DNA from 4 places in the Spiroplasma sp. SV19 genome. Region 4 is predicted to be linked to each of the others. Evidence: riboswitches for the same ligand, from Rfam matches in the RefSeq annotation. Region 4 holds a riboswitch; each other region holds the start of a gene.
What was found. Region 4 has a riboswitch for cobalamin ahead of E7Y35_RS06585 (hypothetical protein). Riboswitches for the same ligand answer to the same signal wherever they lie in the genome.

Region 1: it holds a riboswitch for cobalamin, as region 4 does, so the genes downstream of both, E7Y35_RS05235 (hypothetical protein) here and E7Y35_RS06585 (hypothetical protein) in region 4, are expected to answer to the same signal.
Region 2: it holds a riboswitch for cobalamin, as region 4 does, so the genes downstream of both, E7Y35_RS04510 (hypothetical protein) here and E7Y35_RS06585 (hypothetical protein) in region 4, are expected to answer to the same signal.
Region 3: it holds a riboswitch for cobalamin, as region 4 does, so the genes downstream of both, deoD (purine-nucleoside phosphorylase) here and E7Y35_RS06585 (hypothetical protein) in region 4, are expected to answer to the same signal.

Annotation. Positions count from the first base shown of each region.
Region 1 is NZ_CP045455.1:1,081,524-1,087,058, reverse strand. Features, by position in the region: gene E7Y35_RS05255 (PTS fructose transporter subunit IIC) at 1-208, opposite strand, end outside; gene E7Y35_RS05250 (hypothetical protein) at 229-1,023, opposite strand; gene E7Y35_RS05245 (MurR/RpiR family transcriptional regulator) at 1,102-1,986, opposite strand; gene E7Y35_RS05240 (hypothetical protein) at 2,137-2,487, opposite strand; gene E7Y35_RS05235 (hypothetical protein) at 2,531-3,514, opposite strand; cobalamin riboswitch at 3,670-3,855, opposite strand; gene E7Y35_RS05230 (hypothetical protein) at 3,858-4,652, opposite strand; gene E7Y35_RS05225 (5-formyltetrahydrofolate cyclo-ligase) at 4,670-5,221, opposite strand; gene sufB (Fe-S cluster assembly protein SufB) at 5,221-5,535, opposite strand, start outside.
Region 2 is NZ_CP045455.1:927,046-932,580, reverse strand. Features, by position in the region: gene E7Y35_RS04545 (PTS transporter subunit IIC) at 1-576, shown strand, start outside; gene E7Y35_RS04540 (PTS sugar transporter subunit IIB) at 601-888, shown strand; gene E7Y35_RS04535 (PTS sugar transporter subunit IIA) at 878-1,360, shown strand; gene E7Y35_RS04530 (3-dehydro-L-gulonate-6-phosphate decarboxylase) at 1,374-2,024, shown strand; gene E7Y35_RS04525 (L-ribulose-5-phosphate 3-epimerase) at 2,027-2,878, shown strand; gene E7Y35_RS04520 (L-ribulose-5-phosphate 4-epimerase) at 2,880-3,575, shown strand; gene rpmE (50S ribosomal protein L31) at 3,755-4,060, shown strand; cobalamin riboswitch at 4,130-4,296, shown strand; gene E7Y35_RS04510 (hypothetical protein) at 4,378-4,845, shown strand; gene E7Y35_RS04505 (hypothetical protein) at 4,896-5,535, shown strand, end outside.
Region 3 is NZ_CP045455.1:372,651-378,185, forward strand. Features, by position in the region: gene E7Y35_RS01755 (TIR domain-containing protein) at 1-248, opposite strand, end outside; gene E7Y35_RS01760 (bifunctional 4-hydroxy-2-oxoglutarate aldolase/2-dehydro-3-deoxy-phosphogluconate aldolase) at 372-986, opposite strand; gene tkt (transketolase) at 990-2,975, opposite strand; gene E7Y35_RS01770 (deoxynucleoside kinase) at 3,021-3,644, opposite strand; gene deoD (purine-nucleoside phosphorylase) at 3,664-4,374, opposite strand; cobalamin riboswitch at 4,776-4,947, opposite strand; gene E7Y35_RS01780 (hypothetical protein) at 5,067-5,282, shown strand; gene E7Y35_RS01785 (hypothetical protein) at 5,391-5,535, shown strand, end outside.
Region 4 is NZ_CP045455.1:1,348,947-1,354,481, forward strand. Features, by position in the region: gene E7Y35_RS06575 (vitamin B12-dependent ribonucleotide reductase) at 13-2,547, shown strand; gene E7Y35_RS06580 (hypothetical protein) at 2,932-3,588, opposite strand; gene E7Y35_RS06585 (hypothetical protein) at 3,605-4,096, opposite strand; cobalamin riboswitch at 4,236-4,425, opposite strand; gene E7Y35_RS06590 (Cof-type HAD-IIB family hydrolase) at 4,610-5,452, shown strand.

The sequences.
Region 1 (5,535 bases), 270 kb from region 4:
CAGCAATAATAACAACCTCGGCTTCCGCAATTTGTTCTAAGGTTAAAGCATTTTCAGCACCAATTGTGCCTTGCGTTTCGACATAAATTTCATAGCCCTTTTCAACTGCTGCTTTTTTCAAACCATCAGCAGCCATATAAGTGTGCGCAACTCCAGCAGCACAAGCTGTAATTGCCACAATCTTAATTTTTTTATTATCTTTATCCATTTTTTGTTATTCCTCCTTTTTTAATCACTAAAATCTGCTGAAACATAAAAGTAAATTGGATCAAAGTTAAATTTTGCTTGTGGAGAAAAAGTAATTAAAAAACGAATGGTATAAACAAAAGTATTTGTCTTTTGATAAGTTTTTAATAAGATAATAATATTATTAGTAGTATCTAGATTAAAAATTTTTCCTTTTTCTCATAGTTTATCAATGTTTAAATAAGAGTAATTACCTCCTTGCCCCTCAGCAGGAAGTTGATTTTGATTTGAAAAAGTTATTATTGTATCATTTTTATCTTTTCACTTAAAATTAGTCATTACATCAGGGTTACTTACCCCATCATATAATCATTTGGAGGTTGTTGAAGCATCATTAATTCCATAAATATTTGCCATCCGAACTGAAAAATAGGCCGCTTTAAACAAACTAGCATTAAGATTATTGTTTTGATAAAAATTACTATCATCAGTTCCTGTTAAACTTTTTTGCTGATTAACATTATTTGTAACATAAGTACTAACAAGGTTCGTAATATTATCAGAAGCTGTTCGTGCGTTAGTGATTGCTTTTTGATCCGTTGGATTCTGTAAATCATCTATGGTTGGTTTTGGCATTGGTAACGTACCGATAATGCCTAAATCAACAATAGACCCTGGATTGTGATTGTTATATCCTGATTGAGACTGTAAATGTGCCATAATCTGACGAAGTTGTTCAACTTTTAATGGTGGTGTTGTTCATGAACAAGCAACTACTGGTGAAACAGAACTCATCGTTAAACCTACAACCGATAACTTTAAAAGCATTTTTCGCATTATTATTCCTCCTATATCGCAATTTAATTGTATGCATTTCAAAATTATATCGGTAATTTTAATAAAAAGAATGGAATACTATTCCATTCTTTTTTGTTTTTGTAATAATTTATTGTTATGTCAACTTTCCATTTCATTTGAGAAACTGTCGCACTGATCAATTTTTTCCTTGTTTTTTTCATATAATAAATTTTTTAAATAATCAGTGAAAAAAAGAAAACTTCATAATGGTGAAAAAATTAAATTACTTTCAATGTCATTAATTCTTCGCACTTGATTATCAATATAAATAGTTAAATCACTATATTTTAATAAAGTTGATTGGGGGTTACTTGTAATTAAAATAATTTTTGCCTTAATTTTTTCACGTTTTAATAAAGCCAATAATTTTTGCGTAAACGCATGCAAACCCCGCATTGAAAATACAATTAAAAGATCATCTTTCGTGATTTTTAAAATTTTACTTGTGACAATATTTTTTCCCTTTTCTAGGATTGAAGTCGAATACCCAAAATGAGTTAACATTCCACATAAATCATTTAAAGCAATTAGACTGTGTCCCATTCCAAAAGCATAAATTTTTTTTGCTCGATTAATTTCATCTAACAAACAATTAATTTTCTTTTGTTGGTCATCAAACATTAAAGCATTAATATAATTGGAAACTTGATAATTATCTTGAATTTTTTCTAAAATATTATTATCCTTATTATAATCAGAAATATTTGCTAAACTAATTCCTTTTAAAATCCCCAATTTATAAACATAATCACGAAGCCCGCTTACTTTTATTTTTTTGAAGAAAGCATAAATAAAGCTCATTCCAACCCCATAACGACAACTAACAGCTTTTAAATTGGAGTTAATTAAAAAATGGTAGTTTTGAATTGTAAAATTATAAAAATCTAATTCTTGTTCTGATAAAATACTTAAATCTAATATTACGTCTTGATATGAACTCATAAGTCATCTCCTTTTAAAATAATCCCCCATCATATTTTTGCCTTTTTTACTTTGTTTATATTCTTAATTAAATAATAACTTAAAAACAAAAAAAAAAAAAAATGACATTAATGGTAAATAATGTCATTTTTTCATAAAAATTAAAATTTTTTATTCATGGACAAAAATCCAACCTAATGCTCCAACTCCAATGAAAAGATTAGGTATGGCCCCTAAATAAGTTCAGGGTGATTGATAATCTGCTTTAACAAAGAATCCAATTAGGAAAATGACTGCTAAACTAGTAATTGCTAAAGCTCACAATAGTGATCAAAATCCCGGTTTAACTGATAGCGGAACTAAAATATATAAAATCCCTAGAATCAGTAATACTGGTCAACTTGTATCTCAACCATAAATTGAAGTTTTTGTTGGAACACCTGCTGCAAACAAGATTCCAATTATAATAATTCAAGCCGCACCAATAAACATTAAAATCTTTGGTCATGTCAAATTTTTCATATTTTTTTCTCCTTTCAATAATTAAATTAATTATACCGGAAAACTATGAAATTATTTTGGCATTTTTATAACCTTCAGTATTAAAAGAATTTACTTTTTTTGATTTTAAATATGTCAAAATGTTAGACGCACGAAAGGCATTATTAATTGCAGGAATTAGTTGTGGTGAAACATATTGGGCATTATTTTCACCTTTAATTTTAAAATAAAAACCTCAGTGGGGTAGTAGGTATTTTATTTTGTTAAAGCTATTATTTATTCAATCTTCTTGATAATTTAAATCAATCCGAAATACATTTTGGACATCTGTCTTGGACACTTTGATTGAACCTTTACTTACAAGGCTTAATGGAATGTTCATTCCCACTTGAATTTTGTTTTCAGTGCTACTTCAAACACCATAAATTGCCTTTTGAATATCTGTTTGCAATAAGCTCTCTCATCGATTTGAGTCTCATCATACAAATTTTGTTCCATTTACTCCTTGAACTGGATGCGAATCAGCAATTGTTCCATATTGTTCAAACTCTTTTTGAAAGCGATCATTTAATTGCTTCATATTTTTGCTATTTTTAATGTCTTGTCACTTATCTTGTGCCATCATTGTATATTCTCCAACAGCCGTATTTTGTGTTAAAAAGGGATCAGAAATATACATACCATTATTGGTTTTAGTAAATATTATTGGCTCATAAATCTGAGTTACAAGTCGCATATTAGCAGTATCACCAAATGATAACTTTTTCATCACTTCATCAATATTGGTAATATTCTTAAAATAGACATAAACATGACTTTCTTGGTTAAGATCTAACCAATTGTCTTTTTGAATGCTACTTCTTGCCGATGGTAAATAATAATTATCATAACCAACGGTAAATTGCTCTGATGCAGCAGTTTTCATCTGATAAATCCAATCTGGATCTTGATATGAAATAAACTCATCAATATTTTTACAAGCAATAATTGTGGCAGTTGGAGACAAAATAAATGCACTACTCAATAGCACCATTAGTATTTTTTTCATATTCTTTTTGAACTCTTTCTAGCAGATTAGCAATTGACAATTTAATTCTAGTTACAGTAAACAAAAAAGCATTCCCAAAATGCTTTTTATATAACAATCATTAAATTATTTGTTTGCAAAATAATTACATGACTCACACCCAGGAGTTATATAATAAGACTAATTAAATTTAGAAAGGTCTACTGGCTTAACTTCATCCTACTAACCGCCTTCCCAAAAAATATTTTCAGTGGCTTATGGTGTTCGTCCATATCACAGTTGCTGGGACAGCTCAAGATTTGCACTTCATTCCCTAACTCTAAATAACTATATATTAAATTGTCTAAAAATATCATATCATATTTTATTTATCTTGATAATAATTAATTACAAAAATTAAACTAAAAAAAGCAAGACCAGAAGTAAGACTAATTAAACTTGGTAATCAAATATTATGTAATTCAGCAAAATATGTTAAATTTGGATATAGATTAGAATCTAAAATTCATTCCGGAACTGATCAAAAGAACGCACTTCCCATAATTGACGATGAATAACTTGGTACTAATAAATAACCAATAATATTTAAAATTTTATCACTACGAACAACCCCAAGGGGAAAAAACAATCCTGCTAAAAAAGCAAAAACTAAAAAAACAGTAATTGCAGTTACTAAAATAACTTTTAAATCGTTCGAACAAAGAGCAACTAAAATTCCAATTAAAGAAGCAACTAAAGATCCTAAAATAATTGCTCAAAAAAAACTAAACCAGTTAATTCATTCAACATGAATTGCTTCGCCATAACTTAGAAAAGCAATTAAAAATAATCATAATGATCCGACTAAACTAGTAATCACATTAATTAAAATTAAAACAAAAACTAATTGATACATTGATGCTTTTAATAAATGTAGTTGCCGAGCAAAACTTGTTTTTCGGAATTCATAAAAAGCAATTGATAAATCAAGAATTCCATTTAAAACACCAACCAGCAAAATTGACCCTGGTAATGCTAAATAACTAGCATTACTATTAAACATATTAGTAACACGAACACTAATAAAGTATAGTAGCACGGGCAAAACTAATGTTATTAAATAAGTATGTAATGATTTAAATCAATATTTACTAACAATCCGTAATAATGGCAAATTCATGGTTACTCCTTGTCTAATTAAGCACTAATAATTGTTTCAATTCTAACATCATGTTTTTCAATTGGTAATGGTTCTGGTACTAATTGTTCAATAAAAGCTAACCCAATTACTGTTTTTTGATAATTCTTTAAAAAACGATCATAATAACCCTTCCCATAGCCTAACCGAAAATAATTTTGATCAAACGCAACGATTGGCACAACAATAATATCAATTTCGTTTTTATTAATTAAGGGCAATGTAATTAGTGGTTCATAAAGCCCATACCGTTGATTAAATTCTAAATCAGCAGTTAAATTAGTAATTTGATAAAATTGTAAATCATTTTCTACCATTCGGGGAAGAAAAACATTGATTTTTGCTGCCAATAATTTTTCAATAATTAAAGTTGTGCCAACTTCTCCTTTAATTGAATAATAAAGCGCAATATTTCTACTATTTTGAATTATATCATTATCAAAAAAGCAATTAAAAATTTGTTGCTCTTTTTGTTTTCGCAATGATGGCGTAATCTTTTGACGCAAGGTTATTTTTTCTTGTCGGATTTGTTGCTTATTATTACCTGACATTAACCAACACTACCTTCCATATCCATTTTAATTAATTGATTTAACTCAACAGCATATTCCATTGGAAGTTCTCTTGTAAAAGGTTCTAAAAACCCCATTATAATCATTTCTAAAGCTTCTTGTTCTGATAAACCACGACTTTGTAAATAAAATAATTGTTCTTCAGAAACTTTGCTAACGGTTGCTTCATGCTCAATTTGTGATTCATTATTATAAACTTTATTTTGTGGAATTGTATCTGAATGTGATTTGCCATCTAAAATTAAGGTGTCACATTCTACTCGTGCTTTTGAATACTGTGCTTTTGGTCCAAT
Region 2 (5,535 bases), 420 kb from region 4:
AAATTAATTCCTGGTGCGGTAGTTGCAATTGATATTGCTGGTACTTTTGCTTTTGGTGAAAAATCTGTTGTCTTTGGTTTCTTAGCAGGAGCAATTGGAAATTTCTTGGGGATTGCCTTGATTATTATTTTGGGGCAAGTTGCTAATTTTAATGCATTTAATGTTGTTATTATGGTTGGATTTATTCCAATGTTCTTTGACAATGGAGCAATTGGTTTATATGCTAATGCTAGTGGGGGTTGAAAAGCTTGTTTAACCCTACCGTTTTTGTCGGGAATTATTATGGTTTTTGGGGCGCTTCTTGCTGTCAAAATGACTGGGGGGATTTTTCAAACTGGTTATATTGGAATGTGAGATTGAAATATCTTATGAGCAGCAGTTTTTATGTTAATTAATATTAGTGGTGTTGATGTTGCCCCTTATATGGTAATAGTTATTGTTTTGGTTTTCTTGTTAATTGCACAATTAACAACAACTAGTTCTGAACAAGTACCGCCATTAAAACGATGATTAACAAGACAATTTTCGTTTCGTAAACAGACAATTGAAATAAAAAAACCGTTAAAAGAAAATTAATTAACAGAAAAGGAAGTGATAATAATGATAAAAATTTTATGTGCTTGTGGAAACGGAATGGGTTCATCAATGATTATTAAAATAAAAGTTGAACAAGTTTTAACAGAGTTAGGAATTGAAGGAACTGTGGAAACAGCCTCGGTTAGTGAAGCCAAAGGAATTGGCAATAACTTTGATATTGTTTTATGCTCAACTTATTTACAAGATGACTTAGACGAATTATCATCAACAGTTATTGGGTTAGAAAATTTATTAGATGAAGTAGCAATCAAAGAATCGTTAGCAAAGAACTTAAAACCTAATGTCTCATAATAATGTTGATTTTCTAACCTCATTGCAAGAAAATAATTCAATTTGTTTACAGCAAACTGCTCAAACCTGAGAAGAGGCTGTTTATAAATGTTTTCTGCCTTTACAAAAAAGTCAGGCTGTAACAGCAGCATATGCAGATCATGTCATTGCGAATACAAAGGAAATGGGACCATATTATATTATTGCGCCCAAATTAGCAATGCCGCATGCTCGTCCTGAAGATGGAGTGTTAAAGAATTCGTTTAGTTTAATTTCGCTTCAACAACCAGTAAAATTTTCAAATAATCAAGAAGTTGAATTATTAATTGGTTTTGCGGCAGTTGATGCGGACACCCATCTAAGTATTGCCTTGCCACAAATTGTCGCAATTTTTGAAAAGCAAACTATTATTGAGCAAATCATTGCAGCTAAAAGTGTGACAGAAGTATTAAAAATTATTAAAACAATTGACTATATGAAGTATGTTCGTTAAAGGAGGAATTAATGTGCAAAAACCATTATTGCAAATTGCCTTAGATTGTTTAACCTTAGAAGAGGCAATGACCACTCTTACAATGGTCGGAGATATTGTTGATGTAATTGAAGTGGGAACTATTTTATTATGTGCTGAAGGAAAACGCGCAATAACAGCAATTAAAGAATGTTATCCCAACAAAATTGTTTTAACCGATGGAAAAATTGCTGATGCAGGAAAAATTTTAGGGGAAATGCTTTTCACGGCGAAAGCAGATATTATTACCGTAATTTGCTGTGCTGATCTTGCTACGATTAAAAATGTTGTAACACTAGCAAAAACAGCTAAAAAAGATATGCAAATTGAATTAACAGGGCAATGGGATTTTGAACAAGCGAAATCTTGACGAGCAGTTGGGGTTGAACAAGTTGTTTATCATCGTTCACGTGATGCGCAAGCAGCCGGAAGTCAGTGAGGAGCTGCTGATTTTGATAAGATTACCCAGTTAGTTGCTTTAGGTTTTAAAGTTACTCTTACTGGAGGAGTTGAAATTACAGATTTAGCATTATTTACTGCCTTTCCAATTTATATTGTTATTGCTGGTCGGGCAATTCGAGATGCAGCAGATCCTCGTGAAGCAGCTTTAAGTTTTCAACAACAGTTGCAAACGAAATGACAATAATCATGAAAAATCAATTTGGCATTTATGAAAAGGCCTTACCTCCAGTTCCGTGAGTAAAAAAATTTGCTCTTGCCCAAAAATATCAGTTTGATTTTATTGAATTATCAATTGATGAATCAGAGGTACGCTTAGCACGATTAGAATGAACAGAGAAGGAAATTACTGAAATTAATTTTTTACAAGCAAAAACTGGTGTTAAAATTCGTTCAATTTGTTTTTCTGCCCAACGAAAATACCCCTTAGGAAGTTTGGACAAACAAATCCAAGATTATTCTTTACAATTACTAGAGCAATGCATTCAGTTAGCTGTTAAGTTGGGAGTTCGAATTATTCAACTCGCTGGTTATGATGTATATTATGAACAAAAAACTGATGTGACAGCAGCAAATTTTTTAAAAAATTTACAAAAAGGGTTAGCAATCGCAAACCGTTATGGTGTTATGTTAGCATTAGAAACTATGGATGATCCTTTTTTAAATACAATTACTAAATATTTAATTTTAAAAAAAGCAGTACCTTCACCGTGATTAGCAGTTTATCCAGATCTTGGGAACTTATCTGCTTGATGTGGCAAAAATGTTATTTCTGAATTAGAACTTGGATTAACCGAAATAGTAGGTTTGCATGTTAAAGATACCATTGCTGTAACAAAAAGCAGTCCTGGTAAATTTAAAAAAGTGCCATTTGGAAGTGGTTGTGTTGATTTTATTAAAATTTTTCAATTTTTAAAGGCAAACAATTATCAAGGATCATTTATGTTAGAAGCATGATATGAAGATGATCCTGATTCAGAATCAGCATTAGCAGCAGCGGTAAGTTTTGTTCGTCAGCAATTTACAAAAGGAGGATGATAAGATGCTAGAACAATTAAAAGTTGATGTATTAGCAGCTAATTTGTTATTAGAAGAATATAAGTTAATTACCTTTACATGAGGCAATGTTAGTGGGATTGATCGAGAAAGTGGTTTAATGGTAATTAAACCATCTGGGGTTGCTTACAATGATTTAAGTGTTGATAAAATGGTTGTTGTTGATTTAAGGGGAAATATCGTTGAAGGCTCGTATTCTCCTTCAACTGATACCCCAACCCATCTTTATTTATATAATCATTTTCCTGATCTTGGTGGTATTACGCATACTCATTCTATTTATGCTACAACATGAGCACAAAGTGGATTAGATATTCCACCATTAGGAACAACCCATGCTGATACTTTTTATGGACCGATTCCTTGTACAAAACCATTAAATGTTGAACAAATTACTACTAATTATGAGCATGAAACGGGAGTTAAAATTGTTGAAACTTTTAACGATCATCAACTAACTCTCGACATGATGCCCGCGATTCTTTGCAATAACCACGGGCCATTTACATTTGGTGCTTCACCATTAGCAGCAGTTAAAAATGCAAAGATTTTAGAAATCGTTAGTCAGATGGCTTTTCAAACATATTTATTAAACCAAGACACTAATAAAGTAGCACAGAGTTTATTAGATAAACATTATTATCGTAAACATGGTAAAGATGCATACTATGGTCAAAAATAATAATTAACCGCATAAGAAATTTGAATTAGATGTTTAATGAAAAAGTAACCTCTTTTAAAACTGCTATTAATTAATTTGTAAAGATTCTTAAATAATTTTTGTTTTTATTGATAATATGTGTTATCATTATTTACGTGCAAATAATATGCATCCATATTATTAAAAGAGAGGTGAATTATATGGCAAGAGAAGGAATCCATCCAAAATATTTTGATACTAAAATCATGTGTACAACTTGTGGAACAGAGCGCATGAGTGGTTCTACTAAGGGGGAAGAATTGAAAGTTGATACTTGTTCTTCATGCCATCCCTTCTATACTGGTAACCAACAATTTGCTAATGCCGCAGGACGTGTTGAGCGCTTTAAATCTAAATTTAATAAAAAAGAAGAATTAGTAAAGCAAACAGAAGCAGCATCAAAAACACAAAAAGAACTTAATAAAAAAACAGCAAAACCAAAATCTGATAATCAAAAAGCAGAGTAAGGAAGAAAACTTTTATCTTAACAAGATAAAAGTGTTTTTTTTTTTTTTTTGTTTATAATAAAAGTAGACTACTTTAAAAGTTTATAAAGGATTAAAGGGAATTAAGTGAAAGTCTTAAGCTGTCCTAGCAACTGTAAAACTGACGAATGTTAATAAACCACTGAATAATAATTTGGGAAGGGTTAACTAGTAGGATGAAGTTAAGCCAGTAGACCGGCCTTATAAATTTAATAAGAGTCCTACTAGGTAAATAGGATTAATTTATTTTACACATAAAATAAAAATATAAGCATAAAAAACAAGAGGAGAACAAAAGCATGGTTAAAAATATATTAACTGCATTAACAAGTTTAACGATTAGTGCAACAACTATAGCAAATATAACATTACAACAAGTAACTCCATCAATTACGGAAAAAACTTCACAAAATGGTACGGATGGATATCACGTTAATAGTGTTAAAATCACAATAAAAGATGAAAGTGGGAAAGTTGTCGATAGAATTACTTTTTATAATTCGTTAGTAAGTTTAGGTGATATGTTAGCATCTGATTCAGATTTTTTTGGACTTAATGAAACAGCATTTGGACGTCTGTTAATTAGAGTTGACTATCGTACAACAGATTTTAATAAGAATTATTGAGCAATTTACTCAAGTACACATCCATTTTGTAAATTTAGTACTAATCCAACGAATTATTGTTCGGTTGGAATTGATGGTTTAGTTTTTCGCGATGTTTGAGAACAAGACCAATTATTTGATTTTATTTTAACTAATATTTAATTAAATCATAATCCTATTTATCCTTTTCAAGAAAGGAGTTTTCTATAATTATGAAAAAAATATTAACTAATTTACTAATTTTATCATTGGCTCTAACAACGACAACAAGTTTAGTTAGTTGTCAAAATTTAAATCAAAATAATAAAAGTGAGGAAAATTTACCGACACTACCGAGTAATTTTACAATTTTGCAAGGTGATATTTATCAATCATTTGGTATTCGTAAGCAAGAGGGAAGTCAAAAGTATTTTTTTAAGCCCACAAGCGATCAATTAAGTACTCTTTTTTTAAATTTACCACAACGCAAAATTGCTCCATTAGGATTTGCAGAAGATGTGTCAGCAATTAATGATTTTCGCGTTTATTTAGATTACCCGTTTGCGGCAACCTTTACCATTCTTAGTGATCAAGAATTGACTCTTGATGAAAATAAAATGGTTAATGTTACTTTAGCTGTGAAATGTTTAAAAGTAGCTGAGAAATGGTTCGAAGCTGGGGTTTGAAAAATGCGTTTTACTGACATGAATGTTGAACAAAAAGTAACTTTTAAAATTCCAATTATTCCAAATGAAAGTGATGAGTTAAATGAATATGTTCTGAAAAAATACAAGGGTTATATTGAACAAAATAATATTGAAATTGATAAGAGTAAATTAGATTTTAATGATTTAAGTAATGCAATAAATACAA
Region 3 (5,535 bases), 480 kb from region 4:
GTCCCAGCATCTCATCCATCTAACTCCAAAATAACATAATCCGCGGCAGTTAACCCAGCATAATCTAAGTCAAAAATTGCTTTATTAGTTGGTCGAACTGCTTTGTTTGTTTCAAAATCAACCGGATTACCAATAATAAAATTTGGAAACATTACTCGTAACTGCTCTCCTTCTGCTTTGCGAGTATTTCATTGTGCTTCAGTAAACATACTACCAGCATTATAAATTACTTTTTTATTATCTTGCATTATTATTCTTCTCCTTACTGTTTCTATATTTAAACATTATCATTACAATATTTTATAATTTTTATAAATAAATATTATATTTATTTCAAAAAATAGTTTTATTTTTACATTTTAAAATCAAACTTAATTTAGATTAATTGTATTAATTATTGTCTGGATTTTTTCCTGTTCAATAATTTTATTATTAATATTACCTGTTACAAAAGTTCCGACTGCAATTAAGTCATATCCTAATGCCTTTGCCTCTTTTAAATTTGTTAAATCAATCCCACCAGAAGCCATATATATTTTGTTTGGAAAAAAGGTTTTTATTGTTTGAATAAAATTTAATTTAAAAGCAGTTGCTGGAAAAATCTTAATGATTTCTCAGTCAGCATTAACAATATTAGTTACTTCTTGCAACGTCATTGCTCCTGGAATATATATTAGTCCTTTGCGATGACAAAAATCACTAATAGCACGGTTAAAAATAGGTCCAACTAAAAATTGCGCCCCCGCTTCAGCAGCTTGCATTGCCTCTGTTAATGTTAAAACGGTTCCAGCCCCAATTAAAATTGATGGGTATTTTTTTCGTAATGTTTTAATTAATAATTCAACTTTGGGAATTGTAAAAGTTAATTCTAAACATGTTACTTGCAAATTGATTAACATTTCACAAAATTTTTGTGCAACATTATAATCTTGATTACGAATGACATAAAAAACTTTCTGTTCTAAAATTTTGGCAAAAAGATTCATTGCTTAACCGATATATTTTTTAATTCTTTGAATAATAGCATCTTGATCCAAGCCTTTGTATTTAATAACGGCATCAACACTCCCTGATAAACCATAGTCATTAACACCAATCACCAAACCAGTTTTGCCAACAAATTTATATCAAACATAATCATTAGAAAACTCAATCGCAATTACTTTTGCAAAGTTTTTTGGAAGTACTTTTTCTTGATAGTCCCCCGGTTGTTGTTCAAATAGTTCAACACAAGGCATGGAAACAACACGGATATTTTCGTTAATTGCTTTCGCAGCATTAATTGCGACCGGTACTTCTGTTCCTGTTGCAATAATAATTGCTGTTAATGGTTTTGTCGTATCTTCAGACACAACAATATATCCTCCTTGTAAAGTTTGTTCATAACAAGTCTCTGTTAACTGATATGGTGTATCTTGTCGCGATAAAATTAATGCACTAGGAGTTGACTTTGCTTCAACAGCAAGTTTTAAACAACCAATTGCTTCTTTAATATCTGCTGGACGTAAAACATTTAAATTTGGACAATTCCGTAACATTGCTAATTGTTCAACTGGTTGGTGCGATTTACCATCAAAACCAACCCCAATTGAATCATGTGAATAAGCAAAAATAACAGGTAAATTTTGAATACATGCCATTCTAAGGCATGGTTTCATATAATCAGAAAAAATTAAAAATGTTGAGTTAAAACTTTTTAACCCTTGATGTAATTCAATTCCAATACTAATTGTACCCGCTGCAAATTCACGAACACCAAAATGAATATTATTATTTTGGGGACTATTAATTGTTCATGATCCATTATAACCAATAATCTTTGTGGCTGTACCCAAATCAGCACTCCCACCAAACATATTATTAGAACAGTTTTGTTGATAATGTTTAAAGACATCACCCATAATAATTCGTGTTCCTGCTTTTTTACTTTTATCAGTTGTTAATAACGATTTAAAAGCTGTTAAATCAACAACTGGTGAATTAAATAATTGTGCATATTCTAGTGGGAAAGCAGTTTGATAAGCTGCTAATTTTGTTAATCATCCTTGATATGCTTTTTCACCACGTTTAATAAAAGTATCATTTCAATAAGTTTTGACATCTGGGTCAACATAAAATTGGGGATGTTCAAAATCATAAAAGGTTTGAACTTGTTGCATTTCTTCGGGAGTAAATGGTGATGAATGCATTGGTGAACCTTGTTTTGGGTGACCATAACCAATAATTGTTTTACATTCAATTAAAGTTGGTTTATCACTCTTTTGTGCGACTGATATTGCCTTTTTAATTGCTGTTAAATCCTCATCCGCATTCTCAACAAGAATATAATTTCAATTTTGAGCTTCAAAAAACTGTTGATAATTTACTTTTAAAACTTCCTCACATTTGGTATCTAATTGACAGTCGTTTGAATCATATAACATAATTAACTTATTTAGTTTTCATACTCCAGCTAGCTGGATTGCTTCAAGTGCTCCCCCTTCTTGTAAATCACCGTCACTACACAAAACATAAGTATAATGATCAATAATGTCATATCCTGGTTTATTAAATTTAGCAGCTAAATGTTGTTCAGCTAATGCCATTCCAACCCCATAGCCAACTCCTTGTCCTAATGGTCCCGATGAATTATCAACCCCCGGGGTTACTCCATATTCGGGATGAGCTGGTGTTTTTGAATTAATATGACGATATTTTTTTAAATCATCAATTGTTAAATCATAACCAGCAAAATGTAAAATCGCATACTGCAGCGTTGAAGCATGTCCTGGTGATAAAACAAACCGATCACGATTAATTCAGTCAGGAACAGCTGGGTTAGCAATTAAATTATTTAAATAAATTGCTTGCATCATTGGCGCTGCACTCAAAACAATTCCTGGGTGACCAGTTTTATTATAGATAATTGGATCTAAACCTAAAATTCGTAAGTTACTTAAACTTTTTGTTTCAATATTATTATTTGTATCTTTCATTTACTTTTCCTCCTCATAAATCTAAAATATTACCGATAATTATTTTTAAATTAAACAAAAAACTTTATTATCTATCATTACCAAGTTCTGCATAATAAAGGCCATCTTTTCTGCAAAATTATCATTATCAGCATCAACAACAATGAAATGATAATCATTTTTTAATTCATGATATAAAACCTCATATTGTTCATTTAATTTTTCTCAATAATAGTATGGAGTCTCTAATTCTAATACTCGACCCCGATTATTAACTCGTTCAACAGCTTTTGCTGTGGAAACTTTTAAATAAATAATAACATCAAATCCTAATTTCTGCTTTAAAATTGGGGTAATAACATTTTGAAAAAAACGATTGTAAACTTTAAAATCAACATCATTCATAATTTCTAGCAAATGTGAAACCCGAACAAAAACAGGGTCTTCTAAAATTGTTCGATCAAAGACAGTATTTGTTAAATTATCAATTGCAAAAAATTGTTCAATTCTCGTTGTCAACATATAAATTTGCATCTTAAAGGCAAAACCTTTCATATCCTGATAAAAATCATTAAAATATGGGTTCTCTTCTACGGGTTCTTTAAATAAATTATAATTTAACTGTTGACATAATGCTTCACTAACTTTTGTCTTACCAGCACCAACAGTCCCAAAAACAGCAATTTTCATTTTCTATTCCTTCCTTATGTTATTTAATTAGTTGCGTTGCCGTTGCTAAAGCCAATTGCACCATTGCCATAAAATTATTTTGACGTTCCATTGCCGAAGCTGTTTGTTTTGTCACAAGATTATCAGAAATAGTTAGCAATGTTGCTGCCTGTTTTTTAGTAACAACTGCATTAGCAAACAAAGCATATGATTCCATTTCTACAACATCTAAATTATGTTCTTTGGTAAATGCTAATGAACTATCATAACGATAAAAAACATCAGCAGCATGAGCAATCCCAGTATGTGTTTTAATTCCTTGCGCTACCGCCACTTCTTCAATTGTATTAAATAAGGTCTCACTTGCAGGAATTAGATTTGAATCAATATTTGCAGCAATCTTGGCATAATTACTTTCTCCAAATGCTTCACGAACATTAAAAATATCGTATAATTTTAACTCTGTTTTATAACTACCCGCAGAACCAATACGGATAATATAATCAACATCATAAAATTTAAATAATTCATATGAATAAATCCCAATACTGGGGCAACCCATCCCACTTCCAGCAATTGTAATTTTAACATTTTGATATTTTCCGGTATATATGAACATATTTCGAACTTCATTAACTAACTTATAATCTGTTAAATATTTTTCAGCAATTGCTTTTGCTCGTAATGGATCACCAGGCATTAAAACAACTTTTGCAATGTCTGTTTCTTTTGCATTAATATGTGGTGTCATTTTGTATTTCCTTCCTTTATTTATCCTTTGATTGGATTAACAGTCCTATTAATTAAGTTATTATTTAAAATTTTGGTTTCAACAATAAATTTAAACAAAACGAAAAGGAATATTTTAAGATATTCATATAAGAAATGTTTAATTAACAGTTTTATTTTTATTTCATAAATTAAGTTAATAAAAAAATTAAAATTATAAAGAATTTTAAAATTAATTTTATTAAACTTAAAAATTTTCTAATTATTATATTTTAAATAATGCCTTAATAGGATTATCACTTTAAATTAACAACTAAAAAACGCTTTTTGACGTCTTTCAAATTATTATTTAATAGTTTTTAACTAATAAATAAATTAATTATCCAACCCCAGGGATAATAACTATAAAGGCAGCACTGATAAAATATCAATGTTTTTTAGATCGGTCTACTGGCTCAGTTTCACTTTACTCGCTATTCCTTCTCAAGAAGTATCTTCTCAATGGCATAATGTTAGCTTTCATCCACTTTACAGTTGCTGGGACAGCCTAGGACTTGCACCTAATTCCCGTAACATCCAAAATTGCTTTTTAAAGTTGTTAAAGTAATAATATAAAGTTTATTTTTAAAATGCAAGTTAAAATTAAACTTTTTTGTGAAAACCATACACATTTAAGACCACCTAAATCTTTAAAATTAAATTAGAAGGTTTAAAATGATAGCAAGTATTATTACAGAAAACGAGTTATATAAATTACATCGTGGTTTTAAAAAATGATATGGGCAAGTTGCAGCAACTAAGGAAACAAATTATATTTATAATAATTCATCGAATTATTTTAATTTATGTCATAAATATTATCTTAAAACCCATTCATTAAATCAGTTAATTAAATTATTTTATAGAGAGAAACAAACATTTTACAATTAATCAAACAAAATTAAAGAGTTTTTAAAAAATTCTTATAGTTTTGAGTGATTTAAAAAACATTCAACACAACCAAAAACTATTTATTATGTTTATGATAAATCTTATAAAATGAAAGTAGCACAAATGATTAAAAATTATCGTGAAAATTATGGCACAGGAATTTATGAGTTTTATAATTTAACATTGGCAAATTATTTTACATATCAAAATAAGCCGATTAGACATAATATTAAAACATTAATGAAATGAGATA
Region 4 (5,535 bases):
AGGAGAAACAAGATGTACTCAAAAGAATTAATTAATAGTTTAAATAAGGATATTAGAGAACATTTTCCCCATTTAAAAGAGATTGAAGAAGATTATAATATGGTTTTTGATGGGGTTTCAAGAATGGTGGTGCTTGATCGTTATGCTCAAAAAGATAATGAGTTAAAAACATTAAAAGCAAATGATTTAGTATTGACCGTAATTAAAGATGACGGTTGGTTTCCAACCCGAGGAATTGGGAATGTGGTTGCTGTTGATCGTAAGAACGATACTGTTGATATCCAAATTGAAGCGAATTATGCCCATAGCATTGATCCAGATTTATTAATTAATAATTCAAATAATATAATTCGAAAAAACTTACATATGGTTGAAAAACCATTAGAAATCTTTTACGAACAAATTGCCTGAAGGGTTGGGAATGCACTTAGTAAAAATGAACAAAAACATAATATTTATCGTGACCAGTTTTTTAATGAATTAAAAGATTTAAATATTATTCCTGCCGGACGTGTGTTATATGGTGCTGGAAGTAATAGTGATGTTACCTTTTTTAATTGTTTTGTAATGCCATTTATTAAAGATTCACGGGAAGGAATCTCAATCCATCGGAAAGAAGTTATGGAAATTATGTCGCATGGGGGTGGTGTTGGAACAAATGGTTCAACATTACGTCCGCGCGGAACAGTGGCAAAAAGTGTTGGGGGTCGTTCGTCAGGAGCAGTCTCATGATTAAATGATTTATCAACATTAACACATTTAGTTGAACAAGGGGGATCACGTCGTGGTGCTCAAATGATTATGATGGCTGATTGACATCCTGATGTGATTGAATTTATTATTTCGAAAATGCAAAACCCAAAAATTTTACGTTGATTAAAAGAAAATTCAAAAGATAAATTAATTCGTGATGAAGCAAGTCGCAAAATTAAATTTGTGCCATTATCAGAATTAGATCGCAATTTGTATGAATATGCTTTAAATAATGAAACTGAAATTGGGAATGACCGTGTTATTAATGAAACACGAATTAAGTTAGAAGAAGGTGGTGCTTGAGAAGTTAATAATCCTTCATTTTTATCAGGAGCAAACATTTCGGTAACTTTAACGCATAAATTTATGAAAGCAGTTGAAGATGATGCCGAATGAGAACTTCAATTCCCTGATTTAGATAACTATACTAAAGAAGAGAAAGCCTTGTATGATGAAAAATGAGCCGAAATTGGTGATATTAATGAATGACAAGCACTGGGATATAAAGTTAAAACATATTACCGTATGCGTGCTCGTGATTTATGAGATTTAATTAATTTCTGTGCTAATTACTCAGCGGAACCAGGAATCTTCTTCTTAGATACCGCAAATGATATGACAAATGCCAAAGCTTATGGAATGAAAGTTGTTGCGACAAATCCTTGTGGTGAACAACCATTAGCACCGTATTCGGTATGTAATTTAGCAGCAATTAACTTAGCTAATTTTGTTAATAAAGCAACAAAAGAAATCTTATATGACAAATTAAAAACAACCGTTCAAACTTGTGTTCGCATGCAAGATGATGTAATTGATGCAACACCATATTTCTTAGAAGCTAACCAAAAACAAGCGTTAGGAGAACGAAGAGTTGGATTAGGAGTTATGGGATTACATGACTTGTTAATTTTCCATGGTGTGCGTTATGGAAGTAAACTTGGTAATGAAGTTGTTGATAAGATTTTTGAATTAATTGCTACTGAAGCATATCGAACATCAATTGCTTTAGCGCAAGAAAAAGGATCATTCCCATTCTTAACATCACGGGAAAAATTTATTGAAACAGGATATATGAAAAAAATGTCAGCAGATATTCGTCAAGAAATCCTAAAGCATGGAATTCGTAATTCACACTTGTTAACAATTGCTCCAACTGGTTCAACAGGAACAATGGTTGGTGTTTCAACTGGGTTAGAACCATACTTTGGCTTTAAGTTTTATCGTTCAGGACGTTTAGGAAAAAACATTGAAGTTAATGCTAAAATTGTTGATGAATGATTAAAGTATAATCCGGAATATACCGCTGAAACATTACCTGATATTTTTGTTGCCGCAATGGATTTAGCACCAGAAGATCATGCTGATACCCAATGTATTATTCAACGCTGAGTTGACTCGTCAATTTCAAAAACTGTTAATGCACCACGTGGGTATTCGGTAAAAGATGTTGAAAAAATTTATACTCGTTTATATAAAGGTGGTGCTAAAGGGGGAACGGTTTATGTTGATGGTTCACGTGATTCACAAGTATTGTCATTAACAACTGATGAAAATCATCCAGCATTAGAACAATTAAACTTAGATGATTTAGGTGTGGAAGTTGATAATCGCCCCAATAAAAAAGTAACCGAAAATGTTAAAACAGTTGGAAAATTACGTGGAATTAATCAAGACCGTAATATCGGAGCTGAAGTTGGTGATGTTTGTCCAATTTGTAAAGAAGGAACTATGATTGATGCCGGGGGATGTGTTACATGTAATAATTGTAACGTCCAATTAAAATGTGGTTTATAATATTTAATAGTATTTAAAAAAGCAATTAACATTGCTTTTTTAAATTAAATCAACAATAACAAGCGTTACTTAGTGAAGTAAAGGGAATACAGTAGTAAAAAATTCTTCTTTTTACGAAAAAAGTATTTTATTTTACAGAAAAAAAGAGTATAATATATGTAATAATTATAAATTTATTTTAAAGAAGGATAAATGTTATAGTTTAATAAGGTATCCTTTTTATTAAACCTCTATTTTTGATCAATAAAGATGATAAAACTATATATTAATGTAATAAATGTTTACTACCTGTTGATTATTTTGGATAAAAATAAATTGATATTAATTAGTTAGTTAGATTTAAAATAAATTTGTGATTATTGTGCAATAATGAAAAAATACCAGTTATTCAGCTGGTATTTTTTCATTATTAGCATCAGAATCAAGGTGGGTGAGTGGTGATGCTTCTAACTGTGGTTTGTTTTTATGAACGTATTTAATAAATTTTTTGTTAAATAAATAAGGTCATTTGGGATATAATGTTTGCATTAATTTATAAATGATTGGATATAGCACGGCACAAATAACGGCGTTACCGGTTCCGTGAATCGCATCAAAGACAAGACCATTAATTCAATATGCTAGTCCCACACTGGGGCTATATAAGACTGCTGTTTGGATTGCATACAATGATCCAAATAGATAGCCCATTAAGCCACAAATAATTATCATCATTCATCATCATCAATAAACAAATTGTTTACAAAGAAACATAATAATGCCGTATAAGTTAAAAATAATAAAGTACATAATACTTCAATCAGCAACGCCAAAGTAAACCATATTTAATGCACAATAAACATTGATAATCCCAAACCCAACTTCAAGGGTAAAGAAAATAATACTAAACATTAAAATGAAAGTAACAAATTCAATGTTTGGTAAAAAAGCAAAGGCAATTTTCAAAGCGAGAGCTAAACCACTGAAAAGGGCAATGACGGTCATTTTTAAGGTTACTTTTAGAGTTGAGGGTCAAATATCTTCTTTCTTAATTTTTTTCACATTTATTCACTCATTTCTAAGGGTTGGTTACATTATTAATAACAAAGCGAAAGACATTATCCGTGTTTGGGGTTAATCAAAGTAAATCAATTCCAACATTACAAGAATTGTTTGAACCATGACAATCCTTATTAATGTGTTCTGCATCGGGCTGATTGTTATCACCACTTTGAATGTTAAAGTATTTTACTTTAGGGTCTAATTCAACCGTCCCAACTCGTTTGACAAAAGTACCAATTGTGCTAGAAGATAAACCAAAATCATTTGGATAGTTAACTAAAACATCAGCTAGATTAGCAGCATGTTGAACATTTAATCCTTTTGTAAAGTAAACACTATAATCTTCTTTTTGACCAAGAATAGTTACGGTATAAGTACTTTGAGAATTGTTTTTACGATGTTCTTGATAGTATTTTGGAATATAATACAAGTTTAAAACAATAGCCGTTAAAAGAATTAACGCTAAGGGTAGATAACGTAAATATTTTTTTCATGAAAAATTTTTCATTTTTAATAATTCCTTTTAAAAATAGTGGTAATAAAAACCCATTCTTGAGGAAAACATTATTATATTTATGAGAGGCAAAGTATTATTTAACGATAATAAATTATTTACTCACAAATACCACAATCCCAGGGATATTTATTTTTACCAAGAGTTAACGGCAGGTCTACTGGCTTAGAATCATTTTACTAATTGTCTCTTCCCAAAAAAAGTTTTTCAGTGAGTAAATACAATGTTCATCATCATTACAGTTGCTGGGACAGCTTGAGAATATTAACTCAATTCCCTTTTCAAAACATTCCTTAATGTTTACCGCTAATTCAAATGAAAGCGTGGTGCTTTACGGTTTAATTATAAACTAAAATTTTTCTTGCGGAAAGGGTTTTGAGGTCTCTTTTTCTTTTCTACTAGGAACAGCGGAATTAAAACTAACAAATAATTATTGTAACTTTAACAATATCTTTTACAAGTAATAAAAAATAGATTAAAATTATTTTATATAGGAGAATAATGATTATGACAGATATTAAGTTAATTGCTGTTGATTTAGATGGAACAGCCTTAAATTCAACTGGTGAAATGTCACCGTATACATTACAAGTTTTAAAAGGCTTAGCTACTAAAGATATTAAGTTAGTAATTGCGACCGGGCGACCACTATATCAAACAAAACATATTGTAACAAAGTTAGGCTTAACTGATGCGAATGATTTTACTGTCAGTTTAAATGGTTCAGTTGTGGCAAATAATGCGACAGAAGAAATTTTATTTTGTGATTATTTTGATCCGCAATTATTACGAGAGCTTTATACTGATGTCTTAGCATTTGACTTAGACACATTAATTATGTTTGACGCTGATCATTCTTCGTTTAATAAAATGTTGTTACATTGTAAAGGGTTTGAAGATAAAATGACAAAACACTATTTATCATCTTTTACAGAAGTTCAAGACGAAGTAACGGCATGTTTATATACAAATAATTTTAATGTTAATGTTAATAAAATTTATATTAGTAGTTATACTTCTGATATTAATCGTCTTGTTGCAAAGTGAAAAGATAAAATTGAAATTTCACAAGAAATCCGTGGTGATCGTTCGGCGTTAGAGGTTACTAGTCGTCATATTAATAAAGCGAGTGGTATTGCACAAATTTGTCAAAAATACCAGTTAAAAGCTAAGAATGTGATGGCGTTTGGTAATGAACATAATGATGTTGCAATGTTACAGTGAGCTGGCATTGGTGTGGCAATGGGGAATGCTCCGGATGATGTTAAAGGAATTGCTAATTTGGTAGCTGAAGATAATGACCATGATGGAATTGCCAAAGTAATTGAAACGATAGTTTTTGGAGCATAATAAGAAATCGTTGCTATTAAAGTTAGCAATAAATTTCATTATGCTAACTTTTTTTCAGCAAAAAATGATATTTTAAATTGTTT